DNA from 2 places in the Plantactinospora sp. DSM 117369 genome. Region 2 is predicted to be linked to the other one. Evidence: riboswitches for the same ligand, from Rfam matches in the RefSeq annotation. Region 2 holds a riboswitch; the other holds the start of a gene.
The links. A riboswitch is a leader RNA that binds a small molecule or an ion and turns the genes downstream of it on or off. The one in region 2 is predicted to bind S-adenosylmethionine.

Region 1 (10,200 bases), 2.8 Mb from region 2:
CGAGTTCAACCGGATCACCAGCGCCGGCAACTACGGCTGGCCGTACTGCACCGGTGACAACGTGCCGTTCAACGACTACAACTTCGCGACCTCGACCCCGGGGCCCAAGTTCGACTGCGGTGCGCTGGTCAACAACTCCCCCAACAACACCGGGCTGACCAACCTGCCGGCGGCCCGCTCGGCCCTGGTCTGGTACGCCTACTCCGCCTCGGCCCGCTTCCCCGAGCTGGGTACCGGCGGTGGCGGCCCGATGAGCGGCCCGGTCTACGACTTCGACCCGGCCAACCCGAGGCCGACGAAGTTCCCGGAGTACTACGAGGGCAAGTGGATCGTCTACGAGCTGACCCGGCAGTGGTGGAAGACCCTGTCGACGCACGACACCGCGCAGACCTTCACCGACCCGAGGTTCGGGCCGACCCGGGTCGGCGACCTCCAGTCGATCAACGGGATCTTCGCGGACATGAGCTGGATCCAGCCCTTCGAGGCGGAGTTCGGCCCGGACGGCTCGCTCTACGTGATCGACTTCGGTGTCGGCAGCGGCAGCGGCCGGGGCGGCAGCAACGAGGGGGCCGGGATCTACCGGATCGACTACGTGGCGAACGGCCGCCCGCCGGTGGCGAAGCTGACCGTGGACCGGGACAACGGCCCGGGGCCGCTGACGGTCCGGTTCTCCAGCGCCGGCTCGGCCTCCGGTGACGGCTCGCCGATCACGTACGCCTGGGATCTCGACGGCGACGGTGACACCGACTCGACGGCGGCGAACCCGACGCACACGTACGCCGACCGGGGCCGGTTCACCGCCCGACTGACGGTGAGCAGCGCGGGTGGGCACAGTTCGGTGGCGACCGTGCAGATCACGGTCGGCAACACCCGGCCGACGGTCGCACTGAACGTGCCGAACGGCGGCTTCTTCGACTTCGGCGACCAGATCCCGTACGCGGTCACCGTCACCGACCCGGAGGAGAGCACCGTCGACTGCGCCCGGGTGGTCACCCAGACCCAACTCGGGCACGACAGCCACAGCCACCCGATGGACAACTACCTCGGCTGCTCCGGCTCGCTCGGCACCGAGCCGGCCGGCGGCGACGGGCACGGCCCGGGCCAGAACCTCTACACGGTGCTGACCGCCCAGTACACCGACGGCGGCGGCCCCGGCGGGGTGCCGGCGCTGGTCGGCTCGGTCCGGCACGAATTGCAGACCAAGAGCAAGGAGGCGGAGCACTTCGACGCCTCGAACGGGATCCAGGTGCTGGACCGGGCGACCGCCCGGGCCGGGCGGCGGGTCGGCGACGTCGACCACGGCGAGTGGATCAGCTTCGGCCCGGTGAACCTGACCGGGATCGGCTCGGTCACCGCCGGGGTCAGCTCGGGCAGCGGCGGCGGCAGCATCGAGTTCCGGGCCGGCTCGCCGACCGGGCAACTGCTCGGCACGATGCCGGTCGGCAGCACCGGCGGCTGGGACAACGTGGTCTCCCCGACGGTCAACCTGGCCAACCCGGGCGGGACCTTCACCCTCTATCTGGTCTTCACCAACCCGGCGCAGACCGGTGGCACCCCCGACCTGCTCTCGCTGGACTGGTTGCGGTTCAACGGGGCGGGTGTGAAGCGGGAGACCGGCGGCAGCGTCTCGGTCACCGCCACCCCACGGACCGGGACCGCGCCGCTGTCGGTGGCGCTCACCGGTACGGCCACCGCGGCGGCCGGGCGGACGATCACCGACCGCGCCTGGGACTTCGGCGACAACACTCCGGTCGTGCACGGCGCGTCGGCGACCCACGCGTACGCCCGGCCGGGCACCTACACCGCCCGGCTGACCGTCACCGACAGCGCCGGGGCGACCATGTCGAGTCACCTTACGATTACGGTCAGTTGACGGATCACCGGGTGGGCCGTGCGGTGGCGGCCCACCCGGACCCGGATGTCCTCCCTCGGCACTAACAGGTGGCGAGCACCACAGCCATCCCGGCCCTGACCAGTTGGAACGTCGGGGCCCCGGTTGAGTAGGCTGATCACCGGCCATCCAGAGCGACCGAGAGACCTGGCTCGTCGACGTCGCAGCAACCCCCCACGTGGGTGCGGGTGCTACCGCCAGGACCGATGGAGGTTTCGCAGTGCGCAGCATCCAAGCCGGGCGGGCGAGCCGGCTGCATGTCACCTGGCACCGGTGGCGTCGACACGTCGACCTCTGCCGGACCAGCACCATGCTCTGTCGGGCCTCGGCGCTCTGTCGGGCCTCAGCCTGACCTGTCGGGCCTCAGCCTGACCCGTCGGGCCTCAGCCCGACCCGTCGGGCCTCAGCCTGACCGCGACCGCCGGTCGGCGGCATCCGACCATCTCGTCAGCACCCCCTGAGCGACGTCGTCCTGCACTGCTCGTGACCTGACCGGTCGGGGCAGTTGTCGGCCCATCGTCGCCGGATATTTCCTGGAGTTTCAGTACAATGCGGATCAATACTCTCGCCACCCGTCTCCTCTCCGGAGTCGCCGCCGTCGCGCTGTTCGGCGCGGTCGCCGCGTGCGGCGGCTCCTCCTCCGGCGACGCCGCCGACAACCCGTACGACCTGCTGCAACCCGGCACCCTGCGGGTCGGCACGCTCACCGACGCCCCGCCGAACGTCTACCTGAAGGACGGGAAGTTCACCGGCTTCGACAACGACCTGATGACCGCCGTCGCCGGCAGGCTGGGCCTCAAGGTGGAGTTCGTCGGCACCGAGTTCTCCGCGCTGCTCGCCCAGGTCAACAACCACAAGTTCGACGCCGGCTCGTCGTCGATCACCATCACCGAGGCGCGGAAGAAGACAGTCGACTTCACCAACGGGTACGACTTCGGCTACTTCGGACTCGACGTACCGGCCGGCTCGCCGATCAGGAGCTTCGGCGAGCTGAAGGGCAAGCGGGTGGTCGTGGTGCAGGGCACCGTACAGGACGACTACGCCACCAAGGAGGGCCTGGACCCGGTCCGGGTACCCGATTACAACGGCGCGATCAACCAGCTCAAGGCGAAGACCGCCGACGCCTGGATCGCGCCCGCCGAGATCGGCGAGAAGTCCGCACAGGAGAGTGGCGGCAAGATCGTACTGGCCGAGAAGCAGCTCAGCTCGGCGCCGACCGCGTTCGCGGTGGCCAAGGGCGCCGACCCGCTGCGCGAGGCGCTGGACAAAGCCCTCGACCAGGTGATCGAGGACGGCACCTGGACCCGCCTCCAGGAGCGGTACTACCCGGGGCGGCCGGTGCCGGCCAGCTTCAAGCCGGGCAGCGGCACGGTGACGTACCCGCCGGTCAAGGCCGGGCCGACGAGCCCGGCCGCCACCCCGGCGAGCTGACCCGGCCAGCACCGCAGACAGCCGTCGGCCGGTCGCACCGCGTGGTCGGCCGACGGCTCCGGACCCCGAGACAGGTGAGGCCATGGAGACCCTGGCGACATTGTGGGAGACCTTCTTCGACCTGGAGTCGATGCGCGAGGCACTGCCCGAGATGCTCACGGTCGGGCTGCCCAACACGCTGCTGCTGGCGCTGCTCTCGGCCATCCTGGGGACGCTGCTCGGCATGCTGCTGGCGATGGCCGGGCTGGCCCGGACCCGCTGGCTGCGCTGGCCGGCCCGGATCTACACCGACGTGTTCCGGGGGCTGCCGGCCGCCGTCACCATCCTGCTGATCGGGGTCGGGCTGGCGCCCCTCGGGCTCGCCTGGTGGGGTCCCAACCCGTATCCGCTGGGCATCCTGGCGCTGTCGCTGATCGCGGCGGCGTACATCGGGGAGATCTTCCGGTCCGGCATCCAGAGCGTGGAGGCCAGCCAACTGGAGGCGACCCGGGCCCTGGGCCTGTCGCACGGCGCCGCCATGCGCCTGGTGATCATCCCGCAGGGCGTACGCCGGGTCCTGCCGGCCTGGGTCAACCAGCTCATCGCACTGATCAAGGACTCCAGCCTGGTCTACTTCCTCGGCCTGGTGGCCAGCCAGCGGGAACTGTTCCGGATCGGCCAGGACTACGCGGCGAACACCGGCAACGAGTCCGCGTTGCTGCTCGCCGGGCTGTTCTACCTGGTCATCACCGTGCCGCTGACCCACCTGGTGAACTGGGTCGACCGGCGGCTGCGCGAGGGCCGGGCCGGTGGCCCGGAATCCGACTCCGACGATCCGGTGGCGCTGGCCGGCGAGACCGCGCTACCAACCGGTGGAAGGGAAACCCGGCATGCCTGAGTCTCTCCGTCCGACCGCATCCATCCGGTCGGCGTCGGCCGTCGGGGCCACACCGCCCGTCGGTTCGCCGACTCCGGCCGGCTCGACCGGGGACGGGACCGGTCCCGGGTACGAGTCGGTGAGCGTCGCGACCCGGGACGTACACCTCTCGTTCGGCCGGCACCAGGTGCTGCGCGGCATCGACCTGGAGATCGGCCGGGGCGAGACCGCCTGCGTCATCGGCCCGTCCGGGTCCGGGAAGTCCACCCTGCTGCGGGTCGTCAACCGGCTGCTGGAGCCGGACCGGGGCGACGTACTGCTGGACGGCGTGAGCGTGCTCGACCAGGACCCGGACGCGCTGCGCCAGCGGATCGGCATGGTCTTCCAGCAGTTCAACCTCTTCCCGCACATGACGGTGCTGCGCAACGTCACGCTCGCACTCCGGCAGCTCAAGAAGCTCTCCCGGGACGAGGCCACCGAGCTGGCGCTGCGCCAGCTCGACCTGGTCGGACTGCGGCACAAGGCCGACGTCCGACCCGGCCGGCTCTCCGGCGGCCAGCAGCAGCGGGTGGCCATCGCCCGGGCACTGGCGATGTCGCCCCGGGTGATGCTCTTCGACGAGGCGACCTCGGCGCTCGACCCCGAACTCGTCAAGGGCGTGCTCTCGCTGATGGCGGAGCTGGCCGGCCAGGGCATGACGATGCTGGTCGTCACCCACGAGATGGGCTTCGCCCGGCAGGTCGCCGACCAGGTCGTCTTCCTCGACCGGGGCCGGGTGGTCGAGGCGGGCCCGCCTGCGCAGCTCTTCGAGGATCCGCGGAGCGCTCGGCTCGGGCAGTTCCTCTCCCAGGTGCTGTGACCCGGTCAGCCGCCCGAACGGCCCCGGTCAGCCGCGCGGCCTGACCGGCAGTGCCGACAGGCCACGGAGCAGCAGGCTGGACCGCCAGCCGATCTCCTCCGGCAGCGCCGCGAGGCGCATGTCGGGAAACCGGCGGGCCAGGGCGCCGAAGGCGATCTGCCCCTCCAGCCGGGCCAGCGGTGCACCGAGGCAGTAGTGGATGCCGTGCCCGAAGGCGAGGTTGGGGATGGGTGGCCGGTCGAGGTCCAGCCGGTCCGGCTCGGGGAACCGGTCCGGGTCCCGGTTCGCGGACAGCAGGGCCACCAGCACCGACGCGCCCTCGGGGATGGTCCGGCCGCCCAGCTCGACCGGCTCGATCGCGGTCCGGAACGAAGCGTTCTGCACCGGGCCCTCGTAGCGCAACACCTCCTCGATCGTCCCGGGCAGCAGCTCCGGCTCGGCCACCACCCGGGCCCACCGCTCCGGCTCGGCCAACAGCAACAGCATGCCGTTGCCGATCAGGTTGACCGTGGTCTCGTGCCCGGCGATCAGGAACAGGTAGACCATCGAGACGAGTTCGTCGTCGGTGAGCCGGTCGCCCTGCTCGTGCACGGCGATCAGCGCGGAGAGCAGGTCGTCGGCCGGGCACTCGCGCTTGGCCGCCAGCAGCGTACGGATGTAACCGACGATCGCGGTCAGCGCGGGTGGCAGCCCGGCCGGGTTCATCGGGCCGGTGACGATCGCGTCCGTCCAGCTCCGGAAGTCGGCCTGGTCCTCGGCCGGTACCCCGAGCAGTTCGCAGATCACCTGGATCGGCAGCGGGAAGGCGAAGCGATCGATCAGGTCCACCTGCTCGGCGTCGGCGATGCCGTCCAGCAACTGCTCGGCCAGCTCCTCGATCCGGGGGCGCAGCGCGGCCACCCGACGTGCGGTGAACGCCCCGGAGACCAGCCGACGCAGCCGGGTGTGGTCGGGCGGGTTCTGCGCCAGCATGTGCCGGCCCACCGCCCGGGCCACGTCGTCCGGGAGCATGCCCCGATAGCTGAACCCGCCGGCCGAGGTGGTCTTGGCCAGCCGGGGGTCGCTCAGCGCCCGCTGGGCGTCCTCGTAGCGGGTGACGACCCAGGCGGTGGCGCCAGTCGGCAGTTCGACCTCCACGACGGGGCTGTCCCGGCGGAGTTCGGCGAGCACCCGGTGCAGATCGGCGGTGGATCCGAACGGATTGGCAACGGCGGTCGACATCGTCTCCCCCATCCGACGAGTGGACGCCCGGCAGCCGGAGCGGATCCGGGCTACCTCCTATGCTGCCACCGTCGGCGCCGTGCACAGGGCCCCGCCGCCGGCCAATCTCCGGCCCGAGCGGGCTACGATCTTGTGCATGGCGCTGCTGCACCGGGCCCAACTACATCCCGGCAAACTCGAACTCCTGGCGGACTGGCTGCCCGGCCGGCGCTGGTACCAGGGGTCTGCCCCCGCCCACGTCGTCCGCGTCGCGAGCTTCCGGTTCGACGACCCGGACGGAGCGGTCGGGATCGAGACCATGCTCGTCAGGTCCGGTGACGGGCCGGTGCACCAGGTTCCGCTCAGCTACCGCGCCGGACCCCTGCCCGGCGGCGACGACTGGCTGATCGGCACCGCCGAGCACTCGGTGCTCGGCCGCCGCTGGGTGTACGACGCCTGCGGCGACCCGGTCTATGCCAGCGCACTGGCCGGCGCGATCGTCACCGGCGGCGGTCAGGCGGAGGAGTTCTTCGAGGTCGACGGGGTACGCGAGGGCCGCGAGCCGAGCATGACCGTGACCGGCAGCGGCACCCCTGGCAGCACCGTGCCGTCGGTGCACGTCATCCGTCGGGTGGTCGAGGACGACGGGCACACGACCATCGTCACGGACGCCGTGGAACTCGCCGTCGCCCGCCGCCCCGGAGCCGGGGATGACGTGCTGACCGGCGTCACGCCGATCGGCGCCACACTGACCGCCACCTGGCCCGGCCAGCCGACCCCACTGCCGCTGGCCTACGCCGTCCCGCGCTGAGCCCGGGCCGCCGAGCCGGTCGTGGCGGGACCTTCGGTGGCCCCAGTCCGGCCCTGCCCTCCGGGCTGTGCAACTCTGCACGGGCGGCGAAGCCGAGCGCCGACGTCGACCGTTCGGCTGCGGGCCGAGCGTCGCCACGCGCCCCCGGACGGCTGAACCTTTTTCAACCTCCCCTTGCGGTCCGGTGGACCGCGAGGTCGAACGCGGGGCGCGAGCGCCCCGCGGTTCAGGTTGAAAAAGGTTCACTGTGGTGGGAGCGGGAAGTAGTCGCGGAGCTTCGCGATCCGGCCGTCGCGGATCCGGAAGATCTGCACCAGGGACATGGTCGTCCGCTGCCCGGTCGGCCCGACGAGGGCGGTGTCGATCTCGACGACGAAGACGTCGGGATCGGCGGTGTCGTGCAGTACGTACCCGGACTCCGCCATGTCGACCGTACCCTGGTAGGCCGGCTCCCGGTGGTACGCGCCCATGCCGGCCCGGATCGCCTCCCGGCCGGCCAGCCGGCGCGGCAGCGGATGACCCTCCGGCACCAGCGGTGCCTCGTATTCACCGTCGTCGGTGAAGAGGGCGGCGGTCGCCTCGGGGTCCCGGCTGATCGCACCGGCGTAGACGTACCGTTCGAAGAGTTCCCGGTGGGTGAGGGTCACTCTCCCCAGCCTACCGACCGTCGTCCGGCCCGGGCGCCCACGACCATCTCCCCGCACCGCCCCGCCAGGAGGAGAGTGGGCTGTGCGGACCGCTCGACGTCAAGCGGCCCAACTGCCCAGCTATTTATACGCATCCCTGCCTTTCGCCGACCTTTCAGTGCTCTTACACCAAGATCGCCGGAAACATCCTCGGCGAGACGTCCTCTCCGCGATCAGCGCGGTCGGCTGTCGGCTACGTCGTGTCACCGGCGTGCGCGACACTTCCGCTGGTACGCCGGACTGCGCTGGTTGTCGTTTGATCGTTACGGTCGAGGCGATGGCCATGCGGCCGGAGTCGGAAGGGGTGGACGGTGGAGGGCCGGGATGAGCTGATCGGTGGGTTGGTGGAGGAGATGCCGCGCTACATCTCCGCCGCGGTGCGATTTCAGGTTGCGGTCGCTCATCAGCTCGACCTGTCGGTTTCCGATGTGCACGGGCTGGCCGCACTGCTGGAGACCGGACCGGCCGGGGTCAGGCGGCTGGCCGATCTGATGGGAATGACCACGAGTGCGGTGACCCGCCTCGTGGACCGGCTCGAACGTGCCGGATACGTGCGGCGGGAGCCGGATCCGGCGGACCGTCGGCGGGTCGTGATCCATGTGGTCCCGGAGCAGGTCGCGCGGGTCGCCGGGTACTACGAGCGGCTGAACGTTCGCTGGCAGCGGCAGATCAGCCAGTACTCCGACGCCGAGTTGCGGTTCCTGCTCGAGTTCCTGCGGCAGGGCCGCCGGGATGCCGGTGCCGAGACTGTCAACCTGCGTACCGGGGGCCGGCAGCACGCCACCCGGGGGCGCCGGGCCCGGCGACCGCCCGCTGACGAGTCTCCCGGAGGGCGCTAGGGGAGCACCCTGATCTACCCCGGATAGCTGCTGCAAGAACTTGCTGCTTGCAGCAGCGAATCGCTTGACTGAGCGGCAGACGGCAGAAGCCGTCGCTACTTGTCAATGGAGGTGGACAGTCATGCACGTACGACGCTTCCGGTTCGGTCAGTTCGTCGTCGCATCGGTCATCGCCGTGGCCGCGTTGGCCGCCTGTGGCTCGGACAACGGTGGAGAGCGGAACAGGTCGGTGCCACCGTCTGCGAGTGTCGGCGCGGGAGCGGCGTCCGGAGCCGACGAGACCGAGGTTCGGGGATTGCTCGACAAGATCAACGAGGCGTGGGCGCGGGGTGACGCCGCAGCGTACGCCTCGTACCACACCGCCGACGCCGATCTGATCGACTTTCGCGGCACCCATGCTGCCGGCCGGCAGGCGATCGTCGACCTGCTTCAGCCCGCGTTCGACGGTGTGTTGAAGAACAGCAAGGTCGAAGCGCGGATCGTCGACCTGCGCTTCCTCTCCGCCGATGTCGCGATCTTCCACACCAGGGGCAAGATCGCTCCGATGGGCGAGGATTCCATCCAGACCTTCGTGGCCACCAACGGCCCCGACGGCTGGCTGATCGCGGCCTTCCAGAACACCCGCGTCCAGGCCGGCGAGTAAGGGTGTGCCTTGAATCGAAGCTGGTCCGCCAGGTCGAACGGCCCCGGCGCCGACTTCGGCACACGCCTCAGCGGCGACCGAGGAGTTCGGCGACCCGGAGAAAGCCGTCCGTGCCGTGGCCCAGCCCGATCACCCGGCGGGTCAGGCCCTCGACCGCCCGCATCACGCTGGCGTCGATCCCGTGCGCCTCCGAGGTGTGCACGATGTGCGCCATGGTCGAGGCCGCCGACGTGATCGGGTTGTCCTCGCCGGAGTAGCTGCCGTCCGCCACCTGCGCCGCCGTACCCTCGAAGATCGGCGGCAGGATCGCGCCGATGCCCATGGCGAAGGGCGCCAGATCCCGGGCGTTGATCCCCTCCGCCCGGGCCACCGCCACCGCGTGGGCCCAGCCCGCCATCGAGGTCCAGAAGATGTCCAGCAGGGCGATGTCGTACGCCGCCGCCCGGCCGATCTCCTCGCCGACGTGGGTGTGGGTGCCGCCCAGCCGCTCCAGTGCCGGCCGGTGCCGCTGGTAGAGATCGCTCGGACCACTGTGGATGAAAACCCCGTGCGGAGTGCCGATGGTGGTGGTCGGCGTCATGATCGCACCGTCCAGGTAGCCGATGCCGTGCTCGGCTGCCCAGGCCGCGACGTCCCGGGCCCGGTCCGGAGTGTCCGCGCTGAGGTTCGCCACCGTGCGACCCTTGAGCGTGTCGGCGACGGCGTCGGTCCGGAGGATGGCGTCCACCGCGTCGTTGTTCACCACGCAGACCACGGTCAGATCGCTCGCGGCGACCGCTTCCGCCGCCGAGCCGGCGCCGATCGCGCCCCGCTCGACCAGGGCGGTTTCCCGGCCGGGAGTCCGGTTCCAGACCGTGGTCGGCAGACCGGCGGCAAGGAACGCGCCGGCCAGGGCCCGGCCCATCGGTCCGAGACCGAGTACCGTGACAGCGGGCTGTTCGGGGTGCGAGGACATGCTTGTACTCCTGAGTTAGTGCGAACTGG
Region 2 (10,200 bases):
GCGGCTGGCCAGCCCGGCCGGTGCGGCGGCCAGGGCCGCCTGGATCGCATCGACCAGGGCGAGCGCGGACTCCTCGGTCAGCTCGACCGCGACCCGGGCGGCCGGGCCGGCGGCCGGGTTCAGAAAGTCGATGTTGAGGGTGTGTGCGTACGGGGCGTGCGTCGGATGGTCCACGTAGACGCAGGTGTGGCTGACCGGGAACCAGCCGTCGGCACCCTTGCCGCTGCCGTCGACCTCGCGTTTCACCGTGACGTACGTGCACATGCCGGCCTCCTCTGGCTCGGGGCGGAACGGGGTCAGGCGCCGAGCTGGCGGTCGAAGAAGTCCCGGACCCGCCGCCAGCCCTCGGTGGCGGCCAGCGGCCGGTAGCCGGGCCGGTCGACGGCGAAGAAGCCGTGCCCGGCGTCGGCGAAGGTGTGGAACTCGTGCGGCTTGCCGAGCCGGGTCAGCTCCCTGGACAGCTCGTCCATCTGGGCCGGCGACGGGTACTGGTCCTCGGCGCCGAAGAGCCCGAGCAGCGGGCAGGAGAGCCTGTCAGCCTGGTCGAGCAGCGGCTTCACCGCCAGCGGGAAGCTCTCCGGCGGGTCGCCGACCACGAACGCGCCGTAGCAGTCGACGGCGGCGTCCAGCGGCAGCCGGGTGGCGGCCAGGAACGCCTGCCGGCCGCCGGAGCAGTACCCGATCACCCCGACCCGGCCGTTCGACCCCGGCAGCCCGCGCAGGTGTTCGGCCGCGCCGCCGACGTCGCCGACCAGCCGGTCGTCCGGTACGCCGCCGGCGGCCCGCGCCGTGGCCGCCGCGTCGTCCGGGCTCGCCCCCGGCGCCTCCCGGGAGTAGAGGTTGGGGCAGATCGCCGCGTACCCGTAGCTGGCCAGCCGGCGGGTGATCTCCTTGGTCGCCTCGTCGTAGCCGGGCATGTGGTGGATCACCACCACCCCGCCGCGCGGCGTGGGTCCGAGGGGCTGGGCCAGGTACGCCTCGATCTCGTCGCCGCCCGCCCCGGTGATCCGGACCGTCCCGGCCTGCATCGCGTCCTGCAACGTCGCGCTCCCGTCCTGCCGGCCGGACTGTCACCGCCGGCCGCACCGAAGTTTCGTTAGCCTGGGATAACTATTTCAGCCGGTGGTCCGCGGCGGTCCGGCGGCCCGGCGCGGGGATCTTGCTCACACCGGGAAGAGACCCGGGACAGTGGCTCCCGGTGCCCGTAGACTGGCGGCACAACTTCATACCTCATCCAGAGGGGCTGAGGGATACGGCCCGATGACGCCCCGGCAACCACTCCACGGCGGAGCAGGTGCCAAATCCGTCCCCGCCGCGCGGTGCGGCGCCAGGGAAAGATGAGAGGACGGCAATCGCCATGACGTCGATCATCGACGCGACCCCCAGCCAGACCAGCCCGGTGGCCCCCAACCCGGCCCGCGTCCTCGTCTGCCGCGGTTGTGGCACCGAATACCCGCTGGTCGCCCAGCACGCCTGTTACGAGTGTTTCGGCCCGCTGGAGGTCGGCTACGACGCCGCGACTCTGGCCCGGGTCACCCGGGCCGACATCGAGGCCGGCCCGAAGAACCTCTGGCGGTACGCCGCGCTGCTGCCGACCGGCCAGGACCCGACCACCCGGGTCACCCTCGATCCGGGGCTGACCCCGCTGGTCCCGGCCGCCGGCCTCGCCGCCGAGCTGGGCATCCGGGCGCCGCTCTGGGTCAAGGACGACAGCGCCAACCCCACCCACTCGTTCAAGGACCGGGTGGTGTCGGTGGCGCTGACCGCCGCCCGTGGCCTCGGCTTCACCCGGTTCGCCTGCGCCTCGACCGGCAACCTGGCGAACTCGGTCGCCGCGCACGCGGCCCGGGCCGGGGTGCCGTCGATCGTCTTCATCCCCGGCGACCTGGAGCAGGGCAAGGTGGTGACCACCGCCGTCTACGGCGGCGACGTGGTCGCCATCGACGGCTCGTACGACGACGTCAACCGGCTCTGCGGCGAGCTGGTCGAGACCGACGAGTTCGAGGACACCGCGTTCGTCAACGTGAACGTCCGGCCGTACTACGCCGAGGGCTCCAAGACGCTGGGCTACGAGGTCGCCGAGCAGTTGGGCTGGCGGATCCCCGAGCAGGTGGTCATCCCGATGGCCAGTGGCGAGCTGCTTACCAAGATCGACAAGGCGTTCAGCGAGCTGGTCGAGATCGGACTGGTCGAGGCCCCGGCCAACGGCTGGAAGGTCTTCGGCGCCCAGTCGGCCGGCTGCAACCCGATCGCCGTCGCGCTGCACGCCGACACCGACGTGATCACCCCGGTCCGGCCGACCGGGATCGCGAAGTCGCTCAACATCGGTGACCCGGCCGCCGGGCTCTACGCGCTGGAGGCGGTCCGCCGCACGGGCGGCTGGATGGACTACGCCGATGACGACGAGATCCGTGCCGCCATCCGGCAGTTGGCCCGTACCACCGGGGTCTTCGCGGAGACGGCCGGCGGGGTGACGGTGGCGGTGCTCGGCAAGTTGGTGGCGAGCGGCCGGCTGGACCCGGACGCCGAGACGGTCGTCTACAACACCGGCGAGGGCCTCAAGACGCTGGACGCGGTGGCGGCGCAGGTCGGTCCGACGTACCGGGTCAAGCCGTCGCTGCGGGCGGCCCGGGACGCCGGCCTGCTCGGCTGAATTTTTCGGGAAGAATTTTTCGGCATCTGCCCGGGCCTGCCCGGGCAGATGCACGTGCAACTTGCAGGTTAGATCGTTCGGGTTCTCCGGACGAGCGGTGGACCCGGTGGTACGGATGCGGTGCGTAGCTGCTGTTTTGCCGCCCGTAACGAAAACACGCGGTAGAGGGCTTGACGGCTGCATCTGCACGTCGCAAGATGCTCCGTGCGGGAGGACGCACCGCCGTAGACTTTCAAAGCTCTTACGACCCGACGCCGGAGGCGTTGTGCGGGCGTCCTCCCGACCAAAACTCTCTCCCCGGCCGGGCTGCCGCCATCGCCCGCCCGTTGGCTCAACGCGGATCCATCGACCCGGGTGACGGTTCCCCGATATTCGGTCGCGCCCGGTTCGTGCAAGCGGCACCCTCCAGAGCATGGACATCGTGGTCACTCCCCTGGACGTCGCCGACGTCGCCGCCACCGAGCGGGCGTACGAGATCGAGGCCGCCGCCCGGGCGACCGACCAGCCCGACGTGCCGAGGCTGCCCCGGCAGCGCTTCTTCGCCGGGCTCCGGCGCCCCTGGCCCGGTAACGACGACCGGCACGCGCTGGGCTATCTCGACGGGGTGGCCGTGGGCTACCTGGCGGTCTCGCTGCCGCAGCGGGAGAACCTGGAGAACGCCGGGCTGACGCTCGCCGTCCATCCGGAGTACCGCCGCCGGGGCGTCGGCCGGGCCCTCTACGAGTACGCGGTGCGGGTGGCCCGGGACGAGGGCCGCAAACGGATCATCGGCGAGGTGGCGAACATGAGCCCGCAGGCCGCCCCGACGATGCCGGGCGACGCCTTCGCCGCCGCGCTGGGTGCCAAGCCGGCGTTGGCCGACGTACGCCGCCGGCTCGACCTGACCACCCTGGACGAGCCGGAACTCGACCGGCTGCTGACCGAGGGCCTGGCCCGGGCCGAGGGCTACTCGATCGTGCGCTGGCAGGGCGCGACCCCCGAGGAGTACGCCGAGGACGTCGCCTACCTGGACAGCCGCCTGGTCAGCGACGCGCCGATCGGCGACCTGACCTGGGAGGCGGCCAGGCCGGAGGTGACCCGGCTGCGCGAGATGGAGCAGGGCTACCACGATCGGGGCCAGTACTGGTACAACAGCGGCGCCCGGCACGACGCGACCGGCCGGTTGGTGGCCTGGACCGGGATCGGCATGAACATTGGCTGCGACTGGCACGCGTTCCAGCAGATCACCCTGGTCGAGCCGGCGCACCGGGGGCACCGCCTCGGCACCGTGATCAAGATCGACAACCTGCGGCAGATCCGGGCGCACGAGCCGGCGCTGCGGGTCATCGACACCTACAACGCCGCGTCGAACGACTACATGATCTCGATCAACGAGGCGCTGGGATTCCGCGCGGTCGCCGGGCTCAACACCTGGCAGGCGACCCTCTGACCGGCGGCGTCCACCCCCGGTGCGGAGGCTGGGACGGGCCGGGCCGGTGCGGCATGATGGCGGGATGACGGAGACCCCGCACCCCTTCTTCGCCCGGCACGCCGACACCCTGGAACGGGCACTCACCGCGATCACCGAACGCTCCTACTGGTCCGCCTACCCCGAGTCACCCAGCCCTCGGGTCTACGGCGAGACCGCCGCCGCCGAGGGCGAGGCGGCGTTCCGGGCGTACCTGGGCGGCAAGTTCCCGCTCGACCAGCCCGGCACCGGTGACTGGGTGGCCACCGAGGCCAGCCCGTTCGGCATCGACCTCGGGGTGAGCTACCCGCACGCCGACCCGGAGGTGCTGCTGGCCGCTGCCGCGACCGCGCTGCCGGCCTGGCGGGACGCGGGGCCGCAGACCCGGGTCGGGGTATGCCTGGAGATCCTCGCCCGGCTGCACGGACACGTCTTCGAGCTGACCAATGCGGTGCACGCCACCACCGGGCAGGCATTCGTGATGGCGTTCCAGGCCGGTGGCGCGCACGCGCTGGACCGGGCCCTCGAAGCGCTCGCCTACGCGTACCAGGAGATGACCCGGCACCCGGCGACGGCGGCCTGGGAGAAGCCGGCCGGCAAGGGCGACCCACTGCGGATGACCAAGAACTTCCACGTGGTGCCGCGCGGCGTGGCGCTGGCGATCGGCTGCAACACCTTCCCGACCTGGAACACCTACCCGGGACTCTTCGCCTCGCTGGTCACCGGCAACCCGGTGGTGGTCAAGCCGCACCCCCGGGCCGTGCTGCCGCTCGCCATCACCGTCCGGTACGCCCGCGAGGTGCTGGCCGAGGCCGGCTTCGACCCGAACCTGATGCTGCTCGCCCCCGAAGCGCCCGGCGAGCGACTCGCCTCCACCCTGGCGCTCCGCCCCGAGGTGAAGATCGTCGACTTCACCGGCTCCACCGAGTACGGCGACTGGCTGGAGGCGAACGCCCGGCAGGCCGCCGTCTACACCGAGAAGGCCGGGGTCAACGCCATCGTGGTCGACTCGACCGACGACTTCGCCGGGATGTGCCGCAACATCGGCTTCTCGCTGACCCTCTACAGCGGGCAGATGTGCACCACCCCACAGAACATCCTGGTGCCGCGTGACGGGATCGAGACCGACCAGGGGCACAAGAGCGTCGACGAGGTCGCCGCCGGCATCGCCGGGGCGGTCGGCAAGCTCACCGGCGACCCGGCCCGCGCGGTCGAGCTGATCGGCGCGATCGTCAACGACGGCGTGCTGGCCCGGCTCGACGAGGTCGCCGGGATCGGCGAGCCGGTACTGCCGTCCCGGCCGGTCGAGCACCCGAACTACCCGGGCGCGGTGGTGCGTACGCCGCTGATCGCGAAGCTCGGCGCCGACGATCTCGGCACGTACGGGCGGGAGTGGTTCGGGCCGATCTCGTTCGTGATCGCCACCGACTCCACCCCGCACAGCCTGGCGATCCTGCGGCAGACCGTCGGCGAGCGCGGCGCGCTGACCGCCGCGGTCTACTCGACGGACTCCGCCGTGCTGGACGCGGCCGAGAACGCGGCGATCGAGACCGGGGTGCATCTCTCCTGCAACCTCACCGGCGGGGTCTTCGTCAACCAGTCGGCGGCGTTCTCGGACTTCCACGGCACCGGCGCCAACCCGGCGGCGAACGCCGCGCTGACCGATGGCGCCTACGTCGCCAATCGGTTCCGGGTGGTCCAGGCCCGCCGGCACAGCTGACCCGGCAGCGGTGGGGGCTCCTGCCACGCCGGTCGGGCCCCTTCCACCGTCGCCGGAGATCAGGCGGTCCGGCGCATCTGTAGTTCGCGGAGCGTGCGGACGGTCGGGTGTGCCACCCGTACCCCCGTGTCGACGAAGCCCAGCCGCTCGTACGCCCGTACCGCCCGGTCGTTGCCGACCACCACTTCCAGCAGGAGCTCTGGCCGGGCGACCGCCCTGGACCAGTCGGCCACCGCTTCGACCAGGGCGGCCAGCAGGCCGCTGCCCCGCCAGGCCGGAGTGAGGTAGACGGCGAAGACGACGGTGACGCCCGGCTGACCGGGTGCCGCCTGGCCACCGGCGTGCCCGACGACCCGGCCGTCGACCTCGGCGACGAACGCCGCCGTCCGGGGGCCGGTGGACATCCCGGCGATCCGGGCCGCGAACTCGGCGTGCGGTCGGGCCGCAGCGTCGGCGAGCGTCTCCAGGAAGGCCAGCGGGGAATCCGCGAGCATCTCCAGGCGGATCGCCCGGACCCGGGCGGCGTCGGCGGGACGTACCCGGCGGACCGTCGGTAGGTCGGCGCTCGGTCGAAGACCGGAATCGGCCGTACCGGCGGCCCGGTCCGGGGTAGCTGACCCGGGTCGATCGGAGGAGTGCGCGGACTCCGGCTCGGCGGCGGTCTGCGGGATGGAAGCCGGCACGTCCGCCATGGTCGCACGCCGTACGGCGCCCAGTTTCGGCGGGTAACGGAGCCGCCGGCGGTTTCGGTGCGGGCCGGTTGAGCTGGGCAGCGACGGCCGCCAATAGGTGAGAGGCCGGAAAGGACCGCCCGGTTGTCTGCTCGGTGACCGTTTTGGCCTAGTGCGCCGCCGCCCGACCTTGGTGTACGGTGCGGGTTCGGCCGCTCGATTCGTGGTTCCCCAATTACATGATCCATTTTGGGGATAGCGACTCGGCGGTCCCGGCAGGCATACGGCGTCGCCGGAGCTCGGGCAGCTCCGACGCGACCGAAGTAAGGAAGTGCACCGTGGCGCAGGGCACCGTGAAGTGGTTCAACAGCGAAAAGGGCTACGGCTTCATCGCGGTCGATGGCGGGCAGGACGTCTTCGTCCACTTCTCCGCGATCCAGATGGACGGCTACAAGGCGCTTGACGACGGTCAGCGCGTCGAGTTCGAGATCGCCCAGGGGCAGAAGGGCCCGCAGGCGGAAAAGGTCCGGGTCATCGCCTGAGCTGCCGGGCCATCGGCCCGCCGCTCTCGGGCTCGTCCCCCGTTCCGCTGCCACCCGGCCGCCGGTAAGCCGCCGGTCGGGACCGTTGCCGGCCCAGTCCGGACTCCCGCCGTGTCGATACTCCACAACGACGGCGGTCTGCGGCTGGCCGGGTCGCCGTGCGACGTCGTTGGCGTGTCCGGCGGGTCGGTGTGCCGGTTGCTACCGCGCTCGTGCCGGTCGTCCGGCGGATCTCTACGCGTCTTCCGTCCGATGCGTCTCTCGGACTGCCCGCACGGATCCGGGCTGCTGCGGTATGGCGTCCGGCAAGGCGCCCGCTGTCCTGATCGGGTTGGCGTCGACCGCCCCTTGGCCGGGCTTTCCCGTGATTGCGACAACCCGCATTCCGGCCCCCTCCGGAGACGCCGGGGCCGCGCGGTCGGCGGGCGCGGGGGCGCGGATCTGCCGGCGCTTCCCGACTCCCGGCCGGGTCCTGACACCGCTGGTTCGGCTGCCGTTCCGCTCCCATTGGGCTGCTGGTCTCCCGCCGCGCTCCGGCCGCCGCCAGCCGGTCCCGATGCCCGGTTCGACCGGCTCACTCGCTTGCACTCGGCAGGGGAGAGTGCTAAACAAGTGTTTGGCACTCGCATACCGTGAGTGCCAAGGCCGGGGCGGTAGGGCCACGGTCGCGGGCTCGCGGAGCGGGTGCGCGGCACATGGCCGGTCGTCGCGGGCTGTCCGGCCCGGCCGGCGGACGTCACTGTCGCACAGCGCGACGGAGCAGAGCAGGCACCCACGGGTGTCGGCGGCCCCGTCCGCCAGTGCCGTAGTGACGTCCGAAGGTGCGTAATCAGGCGGCAGGTCGGGGTCAACAGGCTCCGGCGGCCGTGAGTGTCCAGGAGGACAACGCCGTATGGCCAAGATGATCGCGTTCGACGAGGAGGCGCGCCGCGGCCTTGAGCGGGGCATGAACACCCTCGCCGACGCCGTAAAGGTGACGCTGGGCCCGAAGGGCCGCAACGTCGTGCTCGAGAAGAAGTGGGGCGCTCCCACCATCACCAACGACGGTGTGAGCATCGCCAAGGAGATCGAGCTCGAGGACCCGTACGAGAAGATCGGTGCGGAGCTGGTCAAGGAGGTCGCCAAGAAGACCGACGACGTTGCCGGTGACGGCACGACGACGGCGACCGTCCTCGCCCAGGCGCTGGTCCGTGAGGGCCTGCGCAACGTCGCGGCCGGTGCCAACCCGATGGCCCTGAAGCGGGGCATCGAGGCCGCCGTCGCGAACGTCTCGGAGGAGCTGAGCAAGCTCGCCAAGGACGTCGAGACCAAGGAGCAGATCGCCTCCACCGCCTCCATCTCCGCTGGTGACACCAGCGTCGGCGAGATCATCGCCGAGGCGATGGACAAGGTCGGCAAGGAAGGCGTCATCACCGTCGAGGAGAGCAACACCTTCGGGCTCGAGCTGGAGCTGACCGAGGGTATGCGCTTCGACAAGGGCTACATCTCGGGGTACTTCATGACCGACCCCGACCGGATGGAGGCCGTGCTCGACGACCCGTACATTCTGATCGTCAACAGCAAGATCTCGACGGTCAAGGACCTGCTGCCGATCCTCGAGAAGGTCATGCAGTCGGGCAAGCCGCTGGCCATCATCGCCGAGGACGTCGAGGGCGAGGCCCTCGCGACCCTGGTGGTCAACAAGGTCCGGGGCACCTTCAAGTCCGTCGCCGTCAAGGCGCCGGGCTTCGGTGACCGCCGCAAGGCCATGCTGGGCGACATCGCCATCCTGACCGGCGGGCAGCCGATCAGCGAGGAGGTCGGCCTCAAGCTGGACGCCGTCGGCCTCGACATGCTGGGCCGGGCCCGCAAGGTCGTGGTGACCAAGGACGAGACCACCATCGTCGACGGTGCCGGCGACGCCGACCAGATCAACGGTCGGGTCAACCAGATCCGTGCCGAGATCGAGAAGAGCGACTCCGACTACGACCGCGAGAAGCTGCAGGAGCGCCTGGCCAAGCTGGCCGGCGGTGTTGCGGTGATCAAGGTCGGCGCGGCCACCGAGGTCGAGCTGAAGGAGCGCAAGCACCGCATCGAGGACGCGGTGCGCAACGCGAAGGCCGCCGTCGAGGAGGGCATCGTCCCCGGTGGTGGTGTCGCGCTGGTCCAGGCCGGCAAGACCGCCTTCGACAAGCTGGACCTGGCCGGCGACGAGGCGACCGGCGCGCAGATCGTCAAGATCGCGCTGGACGCCCCGCTGCGGCAGATCGCCGTCAACGCCGGCCTTGAGGGCGGCGTCGTGGTCGAGAAGGTCCGCAACCTGGACGCCGGGCACGGCCTCAACGCGGCCAACGGTGAGTACGTCGACCTGCTCCAGGCCGGCATCATCGACCCGGCCAAGGTGACCCGTTCGGCGCTGCAGAACGCGTCGTCGATCGCGGCCCTGTTCCTGACCACCGAGGCTGTGGTGGCGGACAAGCCGGAGAAGACCCCGGCTGCCCCGGCTGCGCCGGGCGGCGGGGACATGGACTTCTGAGTCCAGGCTCCACGTCGTGGGGGCGGGCCGCGTCAGCGGTCCGCCCCTTCGTCATGTCGGCATCCGCCGCTGGTTGCGTCGTTTCTGCGCCTGACTGAACGGTTCCTGGGTCGACCTCGGCGCGTCCACCAGCGCCACGGGCTCCTCGGGAGACATGCCGTCGACCCCGTCCATTTCCGCCCGCTGCTCGGCGTCCCCGTAATCGAGCCGGGACACCGGGGTATGGGCGGAGAGATCCGGGGACGCCCAGGCGACCGAATGGAGATCGTCAACCGGTTCGTCATCTTTTGTCATGACTGCCTCCTCCACCGCAAACGGTAGGAGGCGGCGACCGATAACACGGGTAAATGGCGCGGTATCGATGCGAGCCGCTGCTGGTGCGGTGTGCGGTAGCGGCTCCTAGAGCTGCTTGCGGTAGAGGAAGAAGACCCGCTCGATCCGTGCCCCGGCGCTGGCCGCATAGAACGGCACCGGGCCGACCCAGCCGATCTCGGCCCGCAGGTGTCCGGCCGCCCGCTGGTCGCGTAGGCACCGGCGGAGCAGTACACCGCCGATCCCCAGTCCCTGAGCGGCGGGCGCGGTACCCATCGGCCCGAACCAGCTCGGCCGGGACGAACCGTACGCGGCGAAGCCGAGCAGTTCCGGCGCCCCG

Region 1: it holds a riboswitch for S-adenosylmethionine, as region 2 does, so the genes downstream of both, ACSMXO_RS15325 (ABC transporter substrate-binding protein) here and thrC (threonine synthase) in region 2, are expected to answer to the same signal.

Annotation. Positions count from the first base shown of each region.
Region 1 is NZ_CM132446.1:3,471,009-3,481,208, reverse strand. It holds gene ACSMXO_RS15330 (ThuA domain-containing protein) at 1-1,873, shown strand, start outside; SAM riboswitch class I at 2,014-2,104, shown strand; gene ACSMXO_RS15325 (ABC transporter substrate-binding protein) at 2,441-3,322, shown strand; gene ACSMXO_RS15320 (amino acid ABC transporter permease) at 3,405-4,199, shown strand; gene ACSMXO_RS15315 (amino acid ABC transporter ATP-binding protein) at 4,192-5,037, shown strand; gene ACSMXO_RS15310 (cytochrome P450 family protein) at 5,065-6,270, opposite strand; gene ACSMXO_RS15305 (CG0192-related protein) at 6,395-7,048, shown strand; gene ACSMXO_RS15300 (nuclear transport factor 2 family protein) at 7,291-7,695, opposite strand; gene ACSMXO_RS15295 (MarR family winged helix-turn-helix transcriptional regulator) at 8,046-8,573, shown strand; gene ACSMXO_RS15290 (SgcJ/EcaC family oxidoreductase) at 8,695-9,216, shown strand; gene ACSMXO_RS15285 (NAD(P)-dependent oxidoreductase) at 9,284-10,171, opposite strand.
Region 2 is NZ_CM132446.1:628,113-638,312, forward strand. It holds gene ACSMXO_RS02910 (DUF6295 family protein) at 1-264, opposite strand, end outside; gene ACSMXO_RS02915 (dienelactone hydrolase family protein) at 297-1,040, opposite strand; SAM riboswitch class I at 1,228-1,344, shown strand; gene thrC (threonine synthase) at 1,358-2,653, shown strand; gene ACSMXO_RS02925 (GNAT family N-acetyltransferase) at 3,066-4,082, shown strand; gene paaN (phenylacetic acid degradation protein PaaN) at 4,147-5,820, shown strand; gene ACSMXO_RS02935 (GNAT family N-acetyltransferase) at 5,880-6,503, opposite strand; gene ACSMXO_RS02940 (cold-shock protein) at 6,830-7,033, shown strand; gene groL (chaperonin GroEL) at 7,926-9,548, shown strand; gene ACSMXO_RS02950 (hypothetical protein) at 9,600-9,857, opposite strand; gene ACSMXO_RS02955 (GNAT family N-acetyltransferase) at 9,948-10,200, opposite strand, start outside.